2 regions of the Streptomyces sp. NPDC028991 genome follow, and region 2 is predicted to be linked to the other one. Evidence: riboswitches for the same ligand, from Rfam matches in the RefSeq annotation. Region 2 holds a riboswitch; the other holds the start of a gene.

Region 1 (8,382 bases), on a different contig from region 2:
AGGTGGCTGGTCCGGGCGGTGACATTTCCGGTGGTCAGGGCGCGTCTGTTGACCCTGCGCAGTCCGGCGACATAGGTTTCGGGCAACCGTCGACCTCAGGTACGGGTGGAGGTTTTGCCCCCGGTCCGTACGCGTCGAACGCCCCGTCGGGGCAGCCGCGGCAGGAGGATCCGTCCATGTCGGCCCTGGTGTGTACGAGGTGCGGTAACCGCAACGCGGAGAACAGTCGCTTCTGCTCCAACTGCGGCGCGCCGCTGCGTGCCGGGGCGGTTCCGGAGCGTGCGTCCGAGACGACCTCCACGATCTCCATCTCCGGCCTGGAGGCGTACGACGCCGAGGTCACCGGCCAGACGGCGATGCCGGCGCTCTCTCCCGAGGCGCAGGCGGCCGTCGACGCGCTGCCGCTCGGCTCCGCGCTCCTGGTCGTGCGCCGCGGTCCCAACTCCGGCAGCCGCTTCCTGCTGGACGGTGAGCTGACCACCGCCGGACGTCATCCGCAGAGTGACATCTTCCTGGACGACGTGACGGTCTCGCGTCGGCACGTGGAGTTCCGCCGCAGTCCCGACGGCTCGTTCACGGTTGCCGACGTCGGCAGCCTGAACGGCACCTACGTCAACCGCGAGCGCATCGACCAGGTCGCCCTGTCGAACGGTGACGAGGTGCAGATCGGCAAGTACCGACTGGTCTTCTACGCGAGCCAGCGGGGTTACTGACCCGCCCCCGGGCACCCGCCCGGGGTACAGGTACCTCAGGGAAGGTCCATGCTTCAAACACCGAGCGACGGTGCCGGGCACGGCGCCGTCGCCACGGACAGTGGGCTGATGAGCATCGGCGCCGTGCTGAACGCGCTGCGTGACGAGTTCCCCGACGTCACCATCTCCAAGATCCGCTTTCTGGAGTCGGAAGGCCTCGTCGAGCCGCGGCGGACCCCGGCCGGGTACCGCAAGTTCAGCGCGCACGACGTCGAGCGTCTCGGCCAGGTGCTGCGCATGCAGCGGGACCACTACCTGCCGCTCAAGGTGATCCGCGAGCACCTGGACGCGATGGAACGCGGCGAGGCCGTGCCGTTGCCGACGCTGGGCCGGCAACGGGACGGGGAGACCTTCCCGGACCTCGCCGAGGGGCCCACGGTGGCCCGGATCGGGCGGGACGAGCTGCTCGCCGCGGCGGGCGTCGGCGAGCAGGAGCTGAAGGAGTGGGAGTCCTACGGGCTCCTCACTCCGCTGCCCGACGGGGCCTATGACGCCGAGGCGGTCACCGTGGCGTCACTGGTGGTGGAGCTGGGACGGTTCGGCATCGAACCGCGGCACCTGCGGGTGATGAAGGCCGCCGCGGACCGGGAGGCCGGGCTCGTGGACCAGGTGGTGGCCCCTCTGAAGCGCCACCGCAACCCCCAGACCAGGGCCCACGCGGAAGCCCGTGCCAAGGAACTGGCGGGGCTGGCGGTGAAGCTGCACGCGGCGCTCGTGCAGACCGCCCTCGGGGTACGGCTGCCCTGAAACGGGCGCGTTCGCGGACCCGGAACGTCCACCCGGCCCCGGCCCGACTACCCAAATGTCCCGGGCACGGCCTAGGGTTGCTGTGTGAACGAGCTCGATGTCGTAGGTGTCCGGGTCGAGATGCCCTCCAACCAACCGATCGTGCTGCTGCGCGAGGTGGGAGGCGACCGCTACCTCCCCATCTGGATCGGGCCGGGGGAGGCGACGGCGATCGCCTTCGCCCAGCAGGGCATGGCTCCCGCACGGCCGCTGACCCACGACCTGTTCAAGGACGTGCTGGAAGCCGTCGGCCAGGAGCTCACGGAAGTACGCATCACGGACCTGCGTGACGGGGTCTTCTACGCCGAGCTGGTCTTCGCGAGCGGCGTCGAGGTGAGCGCCAGGCCGTCCGACGCCATAGCGCTGGCCCTGCGCACCGGAACGCCGATCTACGGCAGCGACACGGTGCTCGACGACGCAGGCATCGCCATCCCGGACGAGCAGGAGGACGAGGTGGAGAAGTTCCGCGAGTTCCTCGACCAGATCTCGCCGGAGGACTTCGGGACCAGCAATCAGTGAGGCGCGCGGGGCAAGATCCTCCAAGGCGCCGCGCGGACCCTCCTCCGGGCACATTCGGCTAGCCTTTCCCCGCGGTTGGGCACGCGAAACCACTCGTAGGGTGATTATCACTCGGCGTGCCGAGTGTGGCGATCGTTGACGCACCCTTGGTGACTGCCTACCGTCGAGGAGGCAGGTCAAGGACGGAGGTCGGCGTGAGAATCAGCGGCGACGGTACGGCTGGGGGTGGCCCCGGGCAGAGCCTCGGGGCAAGCGGTCCGTACCCTCCCACGAGCTCTCGGCTCCGCGCCGGCGGGGGGCATCCCCGGCACGGCGGGGCGGCCGACCCCGCTCCGCAGCGACCGGCTGCCGTGCCGAGCAGCGGAGGGGCTACGTCCATGGCGTCCGAGCAGATCGGCTACCGCGGGCCGACGGCCTGCGCGGCCGCCGGTATCACCTACCGGCAGCTCGACTACTGGGCCCGTACGGCTCTGGTCGAGCCCAGCGTGAGACCCGCGCACGGATCCGGCACGCAGCGTCTGTACGGCTTCCGCGACGTGGTCGTGTTGAAGATCGTTAAGCGCTTCCTGGACACCGGGGTGTCGCTGCAGAACATCCGCTCCGCCGTCCAGCACCTCAGGGAGCGCGACTTCCGTGACCTGGAGCGCGTGACGCTGATGAGTGACGGAGCCACGGTCTACGAGTGCACCTCGCCCGACGAGGTGCACGCCCTGCTCCAGGGCGGGCAAGGCATCTTCGGTATCGCCGTCGGCGTGGTCTGGCGCGACGTGGAGAGCGCCCTCTCACAGCTGCACGGGGAACGGATCGACACGGGGGAGACCCTGGTCGGGCACAATCCGGCCGACGAACTGGCGCGGCGGCGCAACCGGGCGGTCTGACACACGCGGGCTGAACCGCGGTCTGCACACGCGCCCTGAACACCACAGCGGCGCGAGCGGGGCATTGTCAGTGGCGTAGGGCAGCATCGGAGATGTGAGAACCGCGCCCACGATCCTGCATCTCGACATGGATGCCTTCTTCGCCTCGGTGGAGCAGGCGTCCAAGCCGAGTCTGCGCGGGAAGGCGGTCGTCGTGGGCGGGCTCGGGCCGCGCGGCGTGGTCGCCACCTGCTCCTACGAGGCGCGGGTCTTCGGCGTCCACTCGGCGATGCCCATGGGCCAGGCGCGGCGGCTCGCACCCAACGCCGCGTACCTCGTCCCGCGCTTCGAGCTCTACCGGTCGATCAGCGAGCAGGTGATGCGGCTGTTGCGCGAGCTGTCACCGCTGGTGGAGCCGCTGAGCCTGGACGAGGCCTTCGTGGACCTGGAGGCCGGTGGGACGGCCCGGGACGCCGAATCGGCGCGGCTGGCCGGGGCGAGGCTCCGCGCGGACATCCGCGCCGTCACCGGCGTCGCCGGGTCCGTGGGACTGGCCGCCTCCAAGATGCTCGCCAAGATCGCTTCGGAACAGGCCAAACCCGACGGGCTGGTCCTCATCCCGCCGGGGACGGAGCGGGCCATGCTCGAGCCGATGACCGTGCGGACGCTGCCCGGGGTGGGGCCGGCCACCGGAGACCACCTGCGGCGGGCCGGGATCACCACGGTCGGGGAAATCGCCGAGGCGGGCGAGGACGAGCTCGTACGGCTGCTGGGCAAGGCGCACGGGCACGCCCTCTACGCCATGGCACTGGCCCGCGACGAGCGGCCCGTGGTGGCCGAGCGGGAGACCAAGTCGGTGTCCGTCGAGGACACCTACGACGTGGACATCCACGACCGGGTGCGGGTCGGCGTGGAGGTCGGGCGGCTGGCCGACCGGTGCGTGCGGCGGCTGCGCGGGTCCGGGCTGTCCGGGCGGACCATCGTGCTCAAGGTGCGCCGGTACGACTTCTCCACGCTGACCCGCTCCGAGACGCTGCGCGGGCCCACGGACGACCCGGCGGTGGTGCGGGAGGCCGCGGCCCGGCTGCTGGACTCCGTGGACACCACCGGGGGCGTGCGGCTGCTCGGGGTCGGCGTCAGCGGGCTCGCCGACTACACGCAGGAGGACCTGTTCGCGCAGGCGGCGGGGGACCGCGCCGACGAAGTCACCGAGGAGCCCGACGCCGAGCCCGTTCCCGAGGACCGGCCGGTCCCCGTCGAGCGCCGCTGGCCGTCGGGTCACGACGTGCGGCACGCGGAGTACGGACACGGGTGGGTGCAGGGCAGCGGGCTGGGGCGGGTCACCGTGCGGTTCGAGACGCCGTACTCGGAGACCGGCCGGGTGCGGACCTTCCCGGTGGACGACCCGGATCTGACACCGGCGGATCCGCTGCCGCTGGTCCCGCCGCCCGTGCCGCGAAGACCTGGGGACACCGGGCCCGCGACCGCCGGGGCCGACCGGGGCCTCGACACGGGCATCGACACGGGCATCGACACGGGCCTCGGCCCGGAGGCCGGCCCGGGCCACGGTACGGGGCCTGACGCGGAGACCGGCACCAAGCCCGACGCGGAGACCGGCATGGGGGTCGGAGTGGGAATCGAAACGGGGATCGGTATGGAGACGGGCATGGACACCGGCATGGGGATCGGCATGGGGAACGGCACGGGGCCCCATGCGGGGGCCGGCCCGGCAGGGCGGGAGCATGCGGCCCCCGGTCAGGGCGTCGTCCGGCGTACAGGGGCGCCGGAGGCCGGTGGCGCCTGATCGGCGAGGCCGGCCGAGCGGGGTCCGCCGCATCCGGGACGCGCGGGCGGGAAGGAGGGCACCGACGAGAGCGCCGCCCAGGCCGTCAGCTCTCCTCCTTGCCCTGGCCCGCCAGTTTGCCGAAGTCGTGGTCGGGGGCCGGGGGAGGAGCGGCCACGTCGAGGCCGTAGTGGTGGTAGAGCTGGAGTTCCTGTTCCGGCGAGAGGTGGCGGCCGACACCGAAGTCGGGAGCCTCCTTGATCAAGGCCCGGTCGAAGGGCACGCGCAAGGTGCCGTCGACCAGCTCGCTCGGCTCCAGGGGCACGAAGGCGTCCCGGCTGAACAGCCCGGTGCGTATGGCCGCCCATTCGGGGTCGCCGGTGGCGTCGTCGAGATAGACCTCGTCGACGGTGCCGATCCGGGTGCCGTTGCGGTCGAACGCTTTTCGGCCGATCAGGTTGCGCGGGTCGATGTCGGTACGCACGAGGCCCTCCACTTGATCGCACTGGGGTCGCGCACCAGCCGACCAACCAGCCGCCGAAATCATCCGTAGTACTACAAAAGAGCACATAGGGCCGGTCGGCCACTCGAGGTCCGTCGGCGACCTCGCTGGTACCCTGGCAAACGGCTGCTGACCCCGCGCGGGAGAGTCCTCCGGACACCACCGGAGGCGCCGAAGGAGCAAATCCTCCCCGGAATCTCTCAGGCTCACGTACCGCACGGACGAGGTCACTCTGGAAAGCAGGGCGGGTGTCGACGGCTTCCGCTCTCACCGACGGTGAAAGCCGGGAGAGCCTTCGGGCCCGCCCGGTGAAGCTCTCAGGTCGAGATGACAGAGGGGGAGGCCGTACGGGTACCCGCGCCGTGGTGCCCCTCGAAGGTCGTCAGACCAGGAGGCCTCCGCAATGACCACCCATCGCACTCCGCTCTCCGAGCTCGAACAGGCAATGCCTTTCGAGCAGCGCCACATCGGCCCCGACCACGAGGCACGGGCCAAGATGCTCGCGCAGGTCGGTTACGGTTCGCTCGACGAGCTGACGGCCGCCGCGGTGCCGGATGTGATCAAGAACGCCGACGCGCTCGACCTGCCCGGCGCGCGATCCGAGGCCGAGGTGCTGGCCGAGCTGCGCTCGCTCGCCGACCGCAACCAGGTCCTCGACTCCATGATCGGCCTCGGCTACTACGGCACCTTCACCCCGCCGGTGATCCTGCGCAACGTCATGGAGAACCCGGCCTGGTACACCGCCTACACGCCGTACCAGCCGGAGATCTCCCAGGGCCGTCTCGAGGCCCTGCTGAACTTCCAGACGATGGTCGCCGAGCTCACCGGTCTGCCGACCTCCGGCGCCTCGCTGCTCGACGAGGGCACCGCGGCCGCCGAGGCCATGGCACTCTCCCGGCGCATGGGCAAGAACAAGAAGGGCCTCTTCCTGGTCGACGCGGACGCCCTGCCGCAGACCATCGCCGTGATACAGACCCGCGCGGAGCCGACCGGCGTCGAGGTCGTCGTCGCCGACCTGAGCGAGGGCATTCCCGCCGAGGTCGCGGAGCGGGAGATCAACGGCGTCCTGATCCAGTACCCGGGTGCCTCCGGTGCCGTCCGCGACATCAGGCCGGTCGTCGACCGGGCGCACGAACTCGGCGCCCTCGTCACCGTCGCCGCCGATCTGCTCGCGCTCACCCTGCTCACCTCGCCCGGCGAGCTGGGCGCCGACATCGCGATCGGCACCACGCAGCGCTTCGGCGTGCCGATGGGCTTCGGCGGGCCGCACGCCGGCTACATGGCGGTGCACGAGAAGTTCGCGCGCAGCCTGCCCGGCCGCCTGGTGGGTGTCTCCGTGGACGCGGACGGCAACAAGGCCTACCGCCTCGCCCTGCAGACCCGCGAGCAGCACATCCGCCGTGAGAAGGCCACCAGCAACATCTGCACCGCGCAGGTGCTGCTCGCCGTCATGGCCGGCATGTACGCCGTGTACCACGGGCCCGAGGGGCTGCGGGCCATCGCACGGCGCACCCACCGGTACGCCACGGTCACCGCCGCGGGTCTCGCGGCCGGCGGCGTCGAGATCGTCCACGGCGCCTACTTCGACACCGTCACCGCCCGGGTGCCCGGCCGGGCCGCCGAGGTCGTCCACGCCGCTCGCGAGAACGGCGTCAACCTGCGGCTCGTCGACTCCGACCACCTGTCGTTCGCCTGCGACGAGACCACCACGCGTGCCCAGGTCGGCGGCGTGTGGAACGCCTTCGGCGTCGAGGGCGACATCGAGGCGCTGGACGCGGCGACCGAGGAGACGCTGCCCGAAGCGCTGCTGCGCACCGACGACTTCCTCACCCACCCCGTCTTCCACCAGTACCGCTCCGAGACCGCGATGCTGCGCTACCTGCGCCGCCTCGCCGACCGGGACTACGCGCTGGACCGCGGCATGATCCCGCTGGGCTCCTGCACCATGAAGCTCAACGCGACCACCGAGATGGAGCCGGTCACCTGGTCCGAGTTCGGGCAGCTGCACCCCTTCGCGCCCGCCGAGCAGGCGCAGGGCTACCTCACCCTCATCCGTGAGCTGGAGGAGCGGCTCGCCGAGGTCACCGGGTACGACAAGGTCTCGCTGCAGCCGAACGCCGGGTCGCAGGGCGAGTTCGCCGGCCTCCTCGCCGTGCGCGCCTACCACCGCGCCAACGGCGACGACCAGCGCACCGTCTGCCTCATCCCGTCCTCCGCCCACGGCACCAACGCCGCGAGCGCCGTCATGGCCGGCATGAAGGTCGTCGTCGTCAAGACCGCCGAGGACGGCGAGATCGACGTCGACGACCTGCGCGCCAAGATCGAGAAGCACCGCGACGAGCTCTCCGTGCTGATGATCACCTACCCCTCCACGCACGGCGTCTTCGAGGAGCACGTCGCCGACATCTGCGCCCGGGTGCACGACGCCGGCGGCCAGGTCTACGTCGACGGCGCCAACCTCAACGCCCTGGTCGGCCTCGCCAAGCCGGGCCACTTCGGCGGCGACGTCTCGCACCTGAACCTGCACAAGACCTTCTGCATCCCGCACGGTGGCGGCGGTCCCGGCGTCGGCCCCGTGGCCGTACGGTCGCACCTGGCGCCGTACCTGCCCAACCACCCGATGCAGCCCGCGGCCGGTCCGCAGACGGGCGTCGGCCCGATCTCGGCGGCGCCGTGGGGATCGGCCGGCATCCTGCCGATCTCGTGGTCCTACGTCCGGCTGATGGGCGGCGAGGGACTCAAGCGCGCCACACAGGTGGCCGTGCTGTCCGCCAACTACATCGCCAAGCGCCTGGAGCCGCACTTCCCCGTGCTGTACAACGGCCCCGGCGGGCTGGTCGCGCACGAGTGCATCATCGACCTGCGCCCGCTGGCCAAGGCGACCGGCGTGAGCGTCGACGACGTCGCCAAGCGGCTGATCGACTACGGCTTCCACGCGCCGACGATGTCCTTCCCGGTGGCCGGCACGCTGATGATCGAGCCGACCGAGTCCGAGGACCTGGCCGAGCTGGACCGGTTCTGCGACGCGATGATCGCCATCCGCGCGGAGATCGAGAAGGTCGGCTCCGGCGCCTGGCCGGCCGACGACAACCCCCTGCGGGGCGCGCCGCACACCGCCGGTGCGCTGGCCGGCGACTGGGACCACGCGTACTCGCGCGAGGAGGCCGTGTTCCCGGCCGGGGT
Region 2 (8,382 bases):
CCTGCGGGTCGCCCTCCGAGCGCAGCTTGCGCGCGGTGTTGGCGGCGCGGCGGCGGACCTTCAGGCCGCCCGGCAGGATGCCCTCGCGGGACATGCCGCGGTCGACGCACGCCCGCATGACGCGCCAGATCTCCAGCAGGCCCTCGCGGATCTCGTCCTCGTCGCGCCAGGACCGCTCGTTCTCCAGCATCAGCGCGGAGATGGACAGGCCCGTCTCGCGGGACAGGCGCAGCAGCTCGTCGCCGGTGCGGAAGGGGTACTTCAGCACCGTGTCGTCGAGCACGATGCGGTCCGCGCCCACCGCCTCCTCGTCGACGACGAAGCCGCCGCCGACCGAGTAGTAGGTCTTGGCCAGCACCTCGGCGCCCTGCGCGTCGTACGCCCACAGCGTCATGCCGTTGGCGTGGTAGGGGAGGGTCTTGCGGCGGTGCAGGACCATGTCGTCGTCGTAGGCGAAGGCGATCTCGTGCTCGCCGAGGAGGCGGATGCGGCCCGACGACCTGATCGTCTCGACGCGGTCGTCCGCCGTCTCCACGTCCACCGTGCGCGGCGAGTCGCCCTCCAGGCCGAGCAGCACCGCCTTGGGCGTGCCGTGGCCGTGTCCGGTGGCGCCGAGGGAGCCGTACAGCTCGGCGCGGACCGAGGCGACGGAGCCCAGCAGCTCCTCGTTGCGCAGGCGGCCGGCGAACATGCGGGCCGCGCGCATCGGGCCGACCGTGTGGGAGCTCGACGGGCCGATGCCGATCGAGAACAGGTCGAAGACCGAGATGGCCACGGGGACTCCTCAGAACGGGGGTGGTGCAGAGGTGGTGCTTCGGGGCGGGGCGCCGGGCCCGCTTGTGGCGGGTCCGGCGCCCCGTACTCGCGGTGTCTACTTGTTCAGACTCGGGTACAGCGGGTGCTTGTCGGCCAGGGCCTTCACCCGGGCCTTGAGCGCCTCCGCGTCGTAGGACGGCTTCAGCGCCTCGGCGATCACGTCCGCGACCTCGGCGAAGTCCTCGGCCGTGAAGCCGCGGGTCGCCAGGGCCGGCGTACCGATGCGCAGACCGGAGGTCACCATCGGCGGACGCGGGTCGTTCGGGACGGCGTTGCGGTTGACCGTGATGCCGACCTCGTGGAGACGGTCCTCGGCCTGCTGCCCGTCCAGCTCGGAGTCGCGCAGGTCGACCAGGACCAGGTGGACGTCCGTGCCGCCGGTCAGGACGGACACGCCCGCCGCCTTCGCGTCGTCCCGCACCAGGCGCTCGGCCAGGATGCGGGCACCCTCCAGCGTACGGCCCTGGCGCTCCTTGAAGTCCTCGCTCGCGGCGACCTTGAAGGCGACGGCCTTGGCGGCCACCACGTGCTCCAGCGGGCCACCCTGCTGACCGGGGAAGACGGCGGAGTTGATCTTCTTGGCCAGCTCGGCCGTGGAGAGGATCACACCGCCGCGCGGGCCGCCCAGCGTCTTGTGCGTGGTGGTCGTCACGACGTGCGCGTGCGGGACCGGGTTCGGGTGCAGGCCCGCCGCGACCAGACCGGCGAAGTGCGCCATGTCGACCATCAGGTACGCGCCGACCTCGTCCGCGACCTCGCGGAACGCGGCGAAGTCCAGCTGCCGCGGGTAGGCCGACCAGCCGGCCACGATCAGCTTCGGCCGGGTCTCCTTGGCGAGGCGCTCCACCTCGGCCATGTCGACCTGGCCGTCCTCGCCGACGTGGTACGGGACGACGTTGTAGAGCTTGCCGGAGAAGTTGATCTTCATGCCGTGGGTCAGGTGCCCGCCGTGGGCGAGGTTCAGACCCATGATCGTGTCGCCGGGCTTGAGCAGCGCGAACATCGCGGCCGCGTTGGCCTGGGCGCCCGAGTGCGGCTGCACGTTGGCGTGCTCGGCGCCGAAGAGCGCCTTGACCCGGTCGATGGCGATCTGCTCGACCACGTCGACGTGCTCGCAGCCGCCGTAGTAGCGGCGGCCGGGGTAGCCCTCGGCGTACTTGTTGGTGAGGACCGAGCCCTGGGCCTCCATGACCGCGACCGGGGCGAAGTTCTCCGAGGCGATCATTTCCAGGGTGGACTGCTGGCGGTCCAGCTCGGCGTCGACGGCGGCGGCGACGTCGGGGTCCAGCTCGTGCAGGGGGGTGTTCAGAAGGGACATGCGGTCGTGACTCCTCAGCCGGCGGTGAAGGCGGTGTACTCGTCGGCGGAGAGCAGGTCGGCCGGCTCGTCCGTGATCCGCACCTTGAACAGCCAGCCGCCCTCGAAGGGGGCGCTGTTCACCAGCGACGGGTCGTTGACGACGTCCTCGTTGACCTCGGTGACCTCGCCGGAGACGGGGGAGTACAGGTCGGAGACCGACTTGGTCGACTCCAGTTCGCCGCAGGTCTCGCCCGCGGTCACCGAGTCGCCGACCTCGGGAAGCTGGACGAAGACGACGTCACCGAGCGCGTTGGCCGCGTGCTCCGTGATGCCGACCGTCGAGGCGCCGTCCTCGGCGCCCGACAGCCACTCGTGCTCCTTGCTGTAGCGCAGCTGCTGGGGGTTGCTCATGGCCTGAATTCTCCTGTACGCGAGGGAGTGCTGGTGAAGGGGGCTACTGATGAAGGAAACCGCTGAGACCGCTGGTGAGCAGCGAGGACGCGCGCGGGACGACAGGACCCCGCCGCCCGGTGCCAGTGTGCAGTGTCTACTTCCGGCGCTTGTAGAACGGCAGCGCCACGACCTCGTACGGCTCGTGACTGCCCCGGATGTCCACGCCGACACCCGCCGTGCCCGGCGCCGCGTGCGCGGGGTCGACGTACGCCATGGCGATCGGCTTGCCCAGCGTCGGGGACGGCGCCCCGGAGGTGACCTCGCCGATCACCTCTCCGCCGGCGACGACCCGGTACCCGGCGCGCGGCACCCGGCGGCCCTCGGCGACCAGGCCGACCAGGACGCGCGGCGGGTTCTGCTCGGCCCGGGACGCGGCCTCGGTCAGCGCGGCGCGCCCGACGAAGTCGCCCTCCTTCTCGAACTTCACCACCCGGCCGAGCCCGGCGTCGAAGGGCGTCAGCGCGGTCGTCAGCTCGTGCCCGTACAACGGCATGCCCGCCTCCAGGCGGAGCGTGTCCCGGCAGGACAGGCCGCACGGGACCAGCCCGGCGCCCGCGCCCGCCTCGGTCAGCGCCTGCCACAGCCGCACGGCCTGCTCCGGCTTCACGAACAGCTCGAAGCCGTCCTCGCCGGTGTAGCCGGTGCGCGCGATGAGCGCCGGGACGCCCGCCACGGTGCCGGGCAGTCCGGCGTAGTACTTCAGGCCGTCCAGGTCGGCGTCGGTGAGGCTCTTCACGATGGCCGGGGACTCGGGACCCTGCACGGCGAGCAGCGCGTACGCGTCGCGGTCGTCGCGGACCTCGGCGTCGAAGCCGGCGGCCCGCTCGGTCAGCGCGTCCAGCACCACCTGGGCGTTGGAGGCGTTGGCGACGACCATGTAGTGCGCGGACCCGGCCTCGGTGTCGGCGAGCCGGTAGACGATCAGGTCGTCCAGGATGCCGCCGTCCGCACGGCAGATCATGGTGTAGCGGGCGCGGCCCGGCTGCACGCTGCCGATGTTGCCGACCAGCGCGAAGTTCAGCAGCTCGGCGGCCTGCGCACCGGTGACCGTGATCTCGCCCATGTGCGAGAGGTCGAAGAGACCGGCCCGGGAGCGCACGGCGAGGTGCTCGTCCCGCTCGGACCCGTAGCGCAGGGGCATGTCCCAGCCGGCGAAGTCGGTCATCGTCGCGCCCAGCGCGCGATGCGTGGCATCGAGCGCGGTACGGCGGAGTTCTGTACTGCTCATCGGTCGGTCGTCTCCCAGGACAGGACGTGGCGAGGTCGATCCTCCCCATCTGTCATCGAAACCTGAGAGGTTCGCCACGACCACCGGAGCACGGCGATCAGGACTTGCACCTTGGGTGGGGCAGCCCGTCGAGGGGCGGCCCGCTTTTCAGATGTGCCTCGCCCGCGCGGTAACGGGGCCTGAGAGATTCAAGGGAGGGACTTGCTCCTTCGGCGCCCCGGCGCGGCCGGGGACTCTCCCGCGCGGATTCAAACGGCCGGTATGCAGTTGGCGCCGCCATCATTGCACGCCCGGCCGATCCATGGCAGACCGTGATCTGTAACCGGCCTGTGGCAGTAAGCGCACGAAAACGCGAGACCTGCGCATTACCTTCTCTTTACACTCGACGGGGATGGTGACTCGTGAACCGCCCCAGGGGAGGACGATCACGGTGAACAGGACCACGGCGTACGCCACGACCTCGGGTCTCGCGCTGCCCAAGCAGCCCGTCGCCCCGGCACCGGAGGTGTGCGCCGAGCTGCCCGCACCCGTCGTCCGCGACCTGCGGGACCGCGACGGCCGCAGCCCGCACGCCCTGCTCTTCGGACCCCGGGACCTGGTGGTGATCACCGGCCTGCCCGGCAGCGGCAAGTCCACGCTGATGAAGCGCACCGTGCGCGGACCGCGCATCGACTCGCAGGACACCCGCGACCGCTGGGACGGCCGCATGCCGCGCTTCCTGCCGTACGGGCTCTACCGCCCCTTCGTCCGCCTCGCCCACTACGCCGGACTGCGCCGGGCGCTGCGCTCCGGCGAGGGCGTCGTCGTGCACGACTGCGGCACCCAGGCCTGGGTGCGCGCCTGGCTGGCCCGGGAGGCCCGCCGCCGGGACGGCACCCTGCACCTGCTGCTCCTCGACGTCGACCCCGACGAGGCCCTGGCCGGCCAGCGCGAGCGCGGCCGGGGCGTGTCGAGGTACGCGTTCCTGCGGCACCGCACGGCCAGTACCCGCCTGCTGCGCGCGGTGACCGAGGGCGCCCTGCCCGCCGGCTGCACCTCGGCGATCCTCCTGGACCGGTCGGCGGCGGACACCCTGCGCCGGATCGCCTTCACCGGGTGACGCACCGTAGGGCGGCAGGGCCGAACGGGTTAGCCTTTTCAGCCACAGCAGCGGTACCAGGCAGGCGGTAGGCAGATGGACATCCCAGGGGGCATCCCGGCGGACTTCTCCGCCGGATTCCCGGCGCAGGCGCACCCCCACCCGCACGGCGGGTGGCCCGGCAACGAACTGGAGGAGGTGCTGTCCGCCTCCCTCGGCGTACGGGGAGCCGGCGGCCGCATCGTCGAGGTGCTCGGCCGCAGCTTCCTGTGGATACCCCTGCCCAACGGCGGCGGCCCCGACAGCGGCCCCCTCGACCTGCCCTCGCTGGAGATCGAGGGCCAGGCCTACGTGCCGGTGTTCAGCTCCGAGGAGCAGCTCCGCCAGGTCGCGGGCGCGCAGATGGCGTACACCGTCGCCCCCGCCGCGGAGTTCGCCCGCGGCCTGCCCCCGCAGGCCGGCATCGCCGTGAATCCGGACGGCGTGATCGGCATCCCGCTGCCGCCGCCGGCCGTGGCCGAGCTGTGCCGGGCCGGCCGCACCCCGCTGGACGGGCCCGCGTCCGGCGGCCGGGTCCGCCTCTTCGAGCCGGACTGGCAGGACGACCCGGTGGACTTCCTGGCCGCGGCCTCCGCCGAGTTCGCCGCCGTCGGCGTGGTCCGCACCGCCCGCCGCTGCCTCGCCGCCGTCGAGACCGCCGACCCCGTCATGTTCGTCGGCGTCGAACTCACCCACTGGGAGGGTGACGCCCGCGCCCTCCCCCTGGAAGCCCTGGGCCGGGCCCTCACCCGGGCCCCCCTCGACCGGCAGGTCAACCTGGTCCTGCTGGAGGCGGCCCAGGATCCGGTCTGCGACTGGATGCGGGCCAATGTCCGCCCGTTCTACGACCGGAACCTGTGAAGTCCGGTCAGGGCAACGCCGCCGGGGGCGCGGGGAACCGAGCGCCCGGCGCACGACGAACCCGCGGTCGCAGGACGACAGCACACCCCGAGCTCATAGACACCCCCCGCCGGACGGAGCCTTAAGCTGGTGTCGTAGCCGGGGAACTTCTCGAAGGGGCGATACGCGTGAGCGCCAGCGGCACCACGACCGGTCAGGTCGAGCACATGCTGCGCCAGGTGACGCCCGGGCGCTACGACGCCTACGAGGCCCTGCTGCGTGCGCTCGCCACCCCCACGTCCGGCCAGGTCTGGATGCTGCTCTGGCACGGGCAGGCCGGCTCCCCGGACGCCCAGTACGGGAACATGGAGGTCGACGGCTACGGCTACGCGCCCTGCGTCACCTCCGCACAGGAGCTGTCGGCCAGCGGCTGGAACCGGTCGTACGAGGTGGTCGACGGACTCGAGGTGGCCCGCGCCCTCTATCCGGACCACTACGGCCTCTGGCTCAACCCGCACGCCGCGGGCGGCGGCGTCGGCATCCCCTGGCTGGACCTGCGCCGCATCGCCTCCGGCCTGGACCGCCAGCCCGCCGGGCCCCTGCGCCTGTCCGAACCGGCCATCGAGGTCCCCCAGTTCTACGCCCTGCTCGCGCAGAACGCCCACCGCACCCCCGCGGTCCGCGCGCTGCGCCGGGCCTGGGTGCAGCCGGCGCTGGGCGCGCCGTATCTCGCCATCGGCCTCGACGTGTACGACACTTCGCCGCCCGCCGTCGACGCGGTGCGCGGGATGATGCAGCAGTCCGTCGGCGCGGTGCCGGACGGGCTGCCGGTGTCGACGGTGGCGATGACCGACGCCCACGACCCGGTCGCCATGTGGCTGCGCGCCCACGCCCGGCCCTTCTACGACCGCGAGGCCCACGTGGCCGCTCCCGCCCAGGCGCCCGCGGGCGGGTACGGATACCCTCCGGCCGGAGGCCGGTACTGACCGCCCCAGGGCCTGCCCCGTCGGCGGTGGGCGGACATCTTCGCGCGTAGACGAGGGCGTAAGGCGCCCCCGCGCCCCCGATGTCCCAACTCGTCCGCGTCCGACCCCCGTTACCCAGCGTCCGGATAACGGAACACCTCAAACAGCATCACGGTTGCGCATCCATTCCCCGTCAAGTCTGGCTACAGATCGCCAAAGCGTTGAAGACTCCCGCAACAAGGGGTGATGGTTCGCCCTTGTGTACGACGGACTGATCACGCCGCTACAGCGGCAAGTGCGGGCCGGCTACCGCCGGTTGAGAGGGGTCCCTGCCAGATGACGGCACCATTGCACGAGCCGACCGCGGAAGCGGCCCCAAGTGCTGCCGAGGAAGCGGCGGTTGCCGGCGCCGACGCCAAGGCGGTACAGGGACGTTCCCTGGGCCGGATCGCCTGGGAGCGCCTGAAACGGGACAAGCTGGCCCTGACGGGCGGCGTAGTGGTGCTCGTCCTCATCGTGATCGCGGTGCTCGCCCCCGCGATCACCTCCCTGTACGGGCAGGACCCCAACTCGTTCAACGAGGACGCGATCGACCCGCTGTTCGGCACTCCCACCGGGTCCCTGGGCGGAATGAGCGGCGAGCACTGGCTGGGTGTCGAGCCAGTCAACGGCCGCGACATCTTCGCCCGCATCGTCCACGGTGCCCGGATCTCGCTGCTGGTCGGCTTCCTGTCCGCGCTCGTCGCCGTGGTTCTCGGCACCATCCTGGGTGTGCTGGCCGGCTTCTTCGGCGGCTGGGTCGACGCCCTCATCAGCCGGATCATGGACGGCCTGCTGGCCTTCCCGCAGCTGCTCTTCATCATCGCGCTGGTCTCCGTCATGCCCGACAACATGCTGGGACTGAGCGGCACGGGCGTGCGTCTGCTCATGATGATCCTGGTCATCGGCTTCTTCGGCTGGCCCTACATCGGTCGCGTGGTCCGCGGCCAGACACTCTCGATGCGTGAACGGGAGTACGTCGAGGCGGCCCGGTCCCTGGGAGCCGGACGGTTCTACATCCTTTTCAAGGAACTGCTGCCCAATCTGGTGGCGCCGATCATCGTCTACACCACGATGATGATTCCCACCAACATCCTGACCGAGGCGGCACTCAGCTTCCTGGGCGTGGGCGTCAAGCCACCCACCTCCTCGTGGGGGCAGATGCTCTCGAGCGCGATCGACTACTACCAGTCCGATCCCATGTACATGGTGATCCCGGGTGTGGCGATCTTCATCACCGTTCTTGCCTTCAACCTCTTCGGTGACGGCGTACGCGACGCGCTGGACCCGAAGGGCTCCCGCTGACCTGCCGTACCGGCAAGCGACCCGTGGCTCCCACACGGGGTCTCTCATCTAATCCGGAGGATCCGAGATCGTGACTACCCAACGCACCTCAGGGCGGCGCAAGCAGGCTGTGGCCGCTGCCGCAGTGGTCGCCGCGCTGCTGACCACGGCGGCGTGCGGCGGCGGAGGCGACGACAGCGGCGGCGGCGGTTCGAAGAACGGCGCGGCCAAGTTCGACGCGGCCAACAACAAGGTCCTTCAGGCCTCCGAGGCCAAGAAGGGCGGCACGCTGAAGTTCGCCAGCACGCAGGACGCCGACTCGTGGGACACCACGCGTGGCT

Evidence for each region. A riboswitch is a leader RNA that binds a small molecule or an ion and turns the genes downstream of it on or off. The one in region 2 is predicted to bind glycine.
Region 1: linked by a shared signal. The riboswitch ahead of gcvP (aminomethyl-transferring glycine dehydrogenase) and the one ahead of gcvT (glycine cleavage system aminomethyltransferase GcvT) in region 2 are both predicted to bind glycine.

What each region holds. Positions count from the first base shown of each region.
Region 1 covers NZ_JBVHVP010000003.1:535,107-543,488, reverse strand. Annotated here, with positions in the region: gene ACZ4V1_RS10190 (FHA domain-containing protein) at 1-713, shown strand, start outside; gene ftsR (transcriptional regulator FtsR) at 762-1,499, shown strand; gene ACZ4V1_RS10180 (bifunctional nuclease family protein) at 1,584-2,057, shown strand; gene ACZ4V1_RS10175 (MerR family transcriptional regulator) at 2,252-2,935, shown strand; partial or broken gene ACZ4V1_RS10170 (DNA polymerase IV) at 3,030-4,355, shown strand; gene ACZ4V1_RS10165 (PRC-barrel domain-containing protein) at 4,804-5,181, opposite strand; glycine riboswitch at 5,330-5,425, shown strand; gene gcvP (aminomethyl-transferring glycine dehydrogenase) at 5,603-8,382, shown strand, end outside.
Region 2 covers NZ_JBVHVP010000019.1:72,899-81,280, reverse strand. Annotated here, with positions in the region: gene ACZ4V1_RS28685 (L-serine ammonia-lyase) at 1-775, opposite strand, end outside; gene glyA (serine hydroxymethyltransferase) at 872-2,134, opposite strand; gene gcvH (glycine cleavage system protein GcvH) at 2,149-2,526, opposite strand; gene gcvT (glycine cleavage system aminomethyltransferase GcvT) at 2,663-3,796, opposite strand; glycine riboswitch at 3,836-3,953, opposite strand; glycine riboswitch at 3,954-4,047, opposite strand; gene ACZ4V1_RS28665 (AAA family ATPase) at 4,227-4,895, shown strand; gene ACZ4V1_RS28660 (enhanced serine sensitivity protein SseB) at 4,971-5,774, shown strand; gene ACZ4V1_RS28655 (enhanced serine sensitivity protein SseB C-terminal domain-containing protein) at 5,942-6,739, shown strand; gene ACZ4V1_RS28650 (ABC transporter permease) at 7,055-8,062, shown strand; gene ACZ4V1_RS28645 (ABC transporter substrate-binding protein) at 8,133-8,382, shown strand, end outside.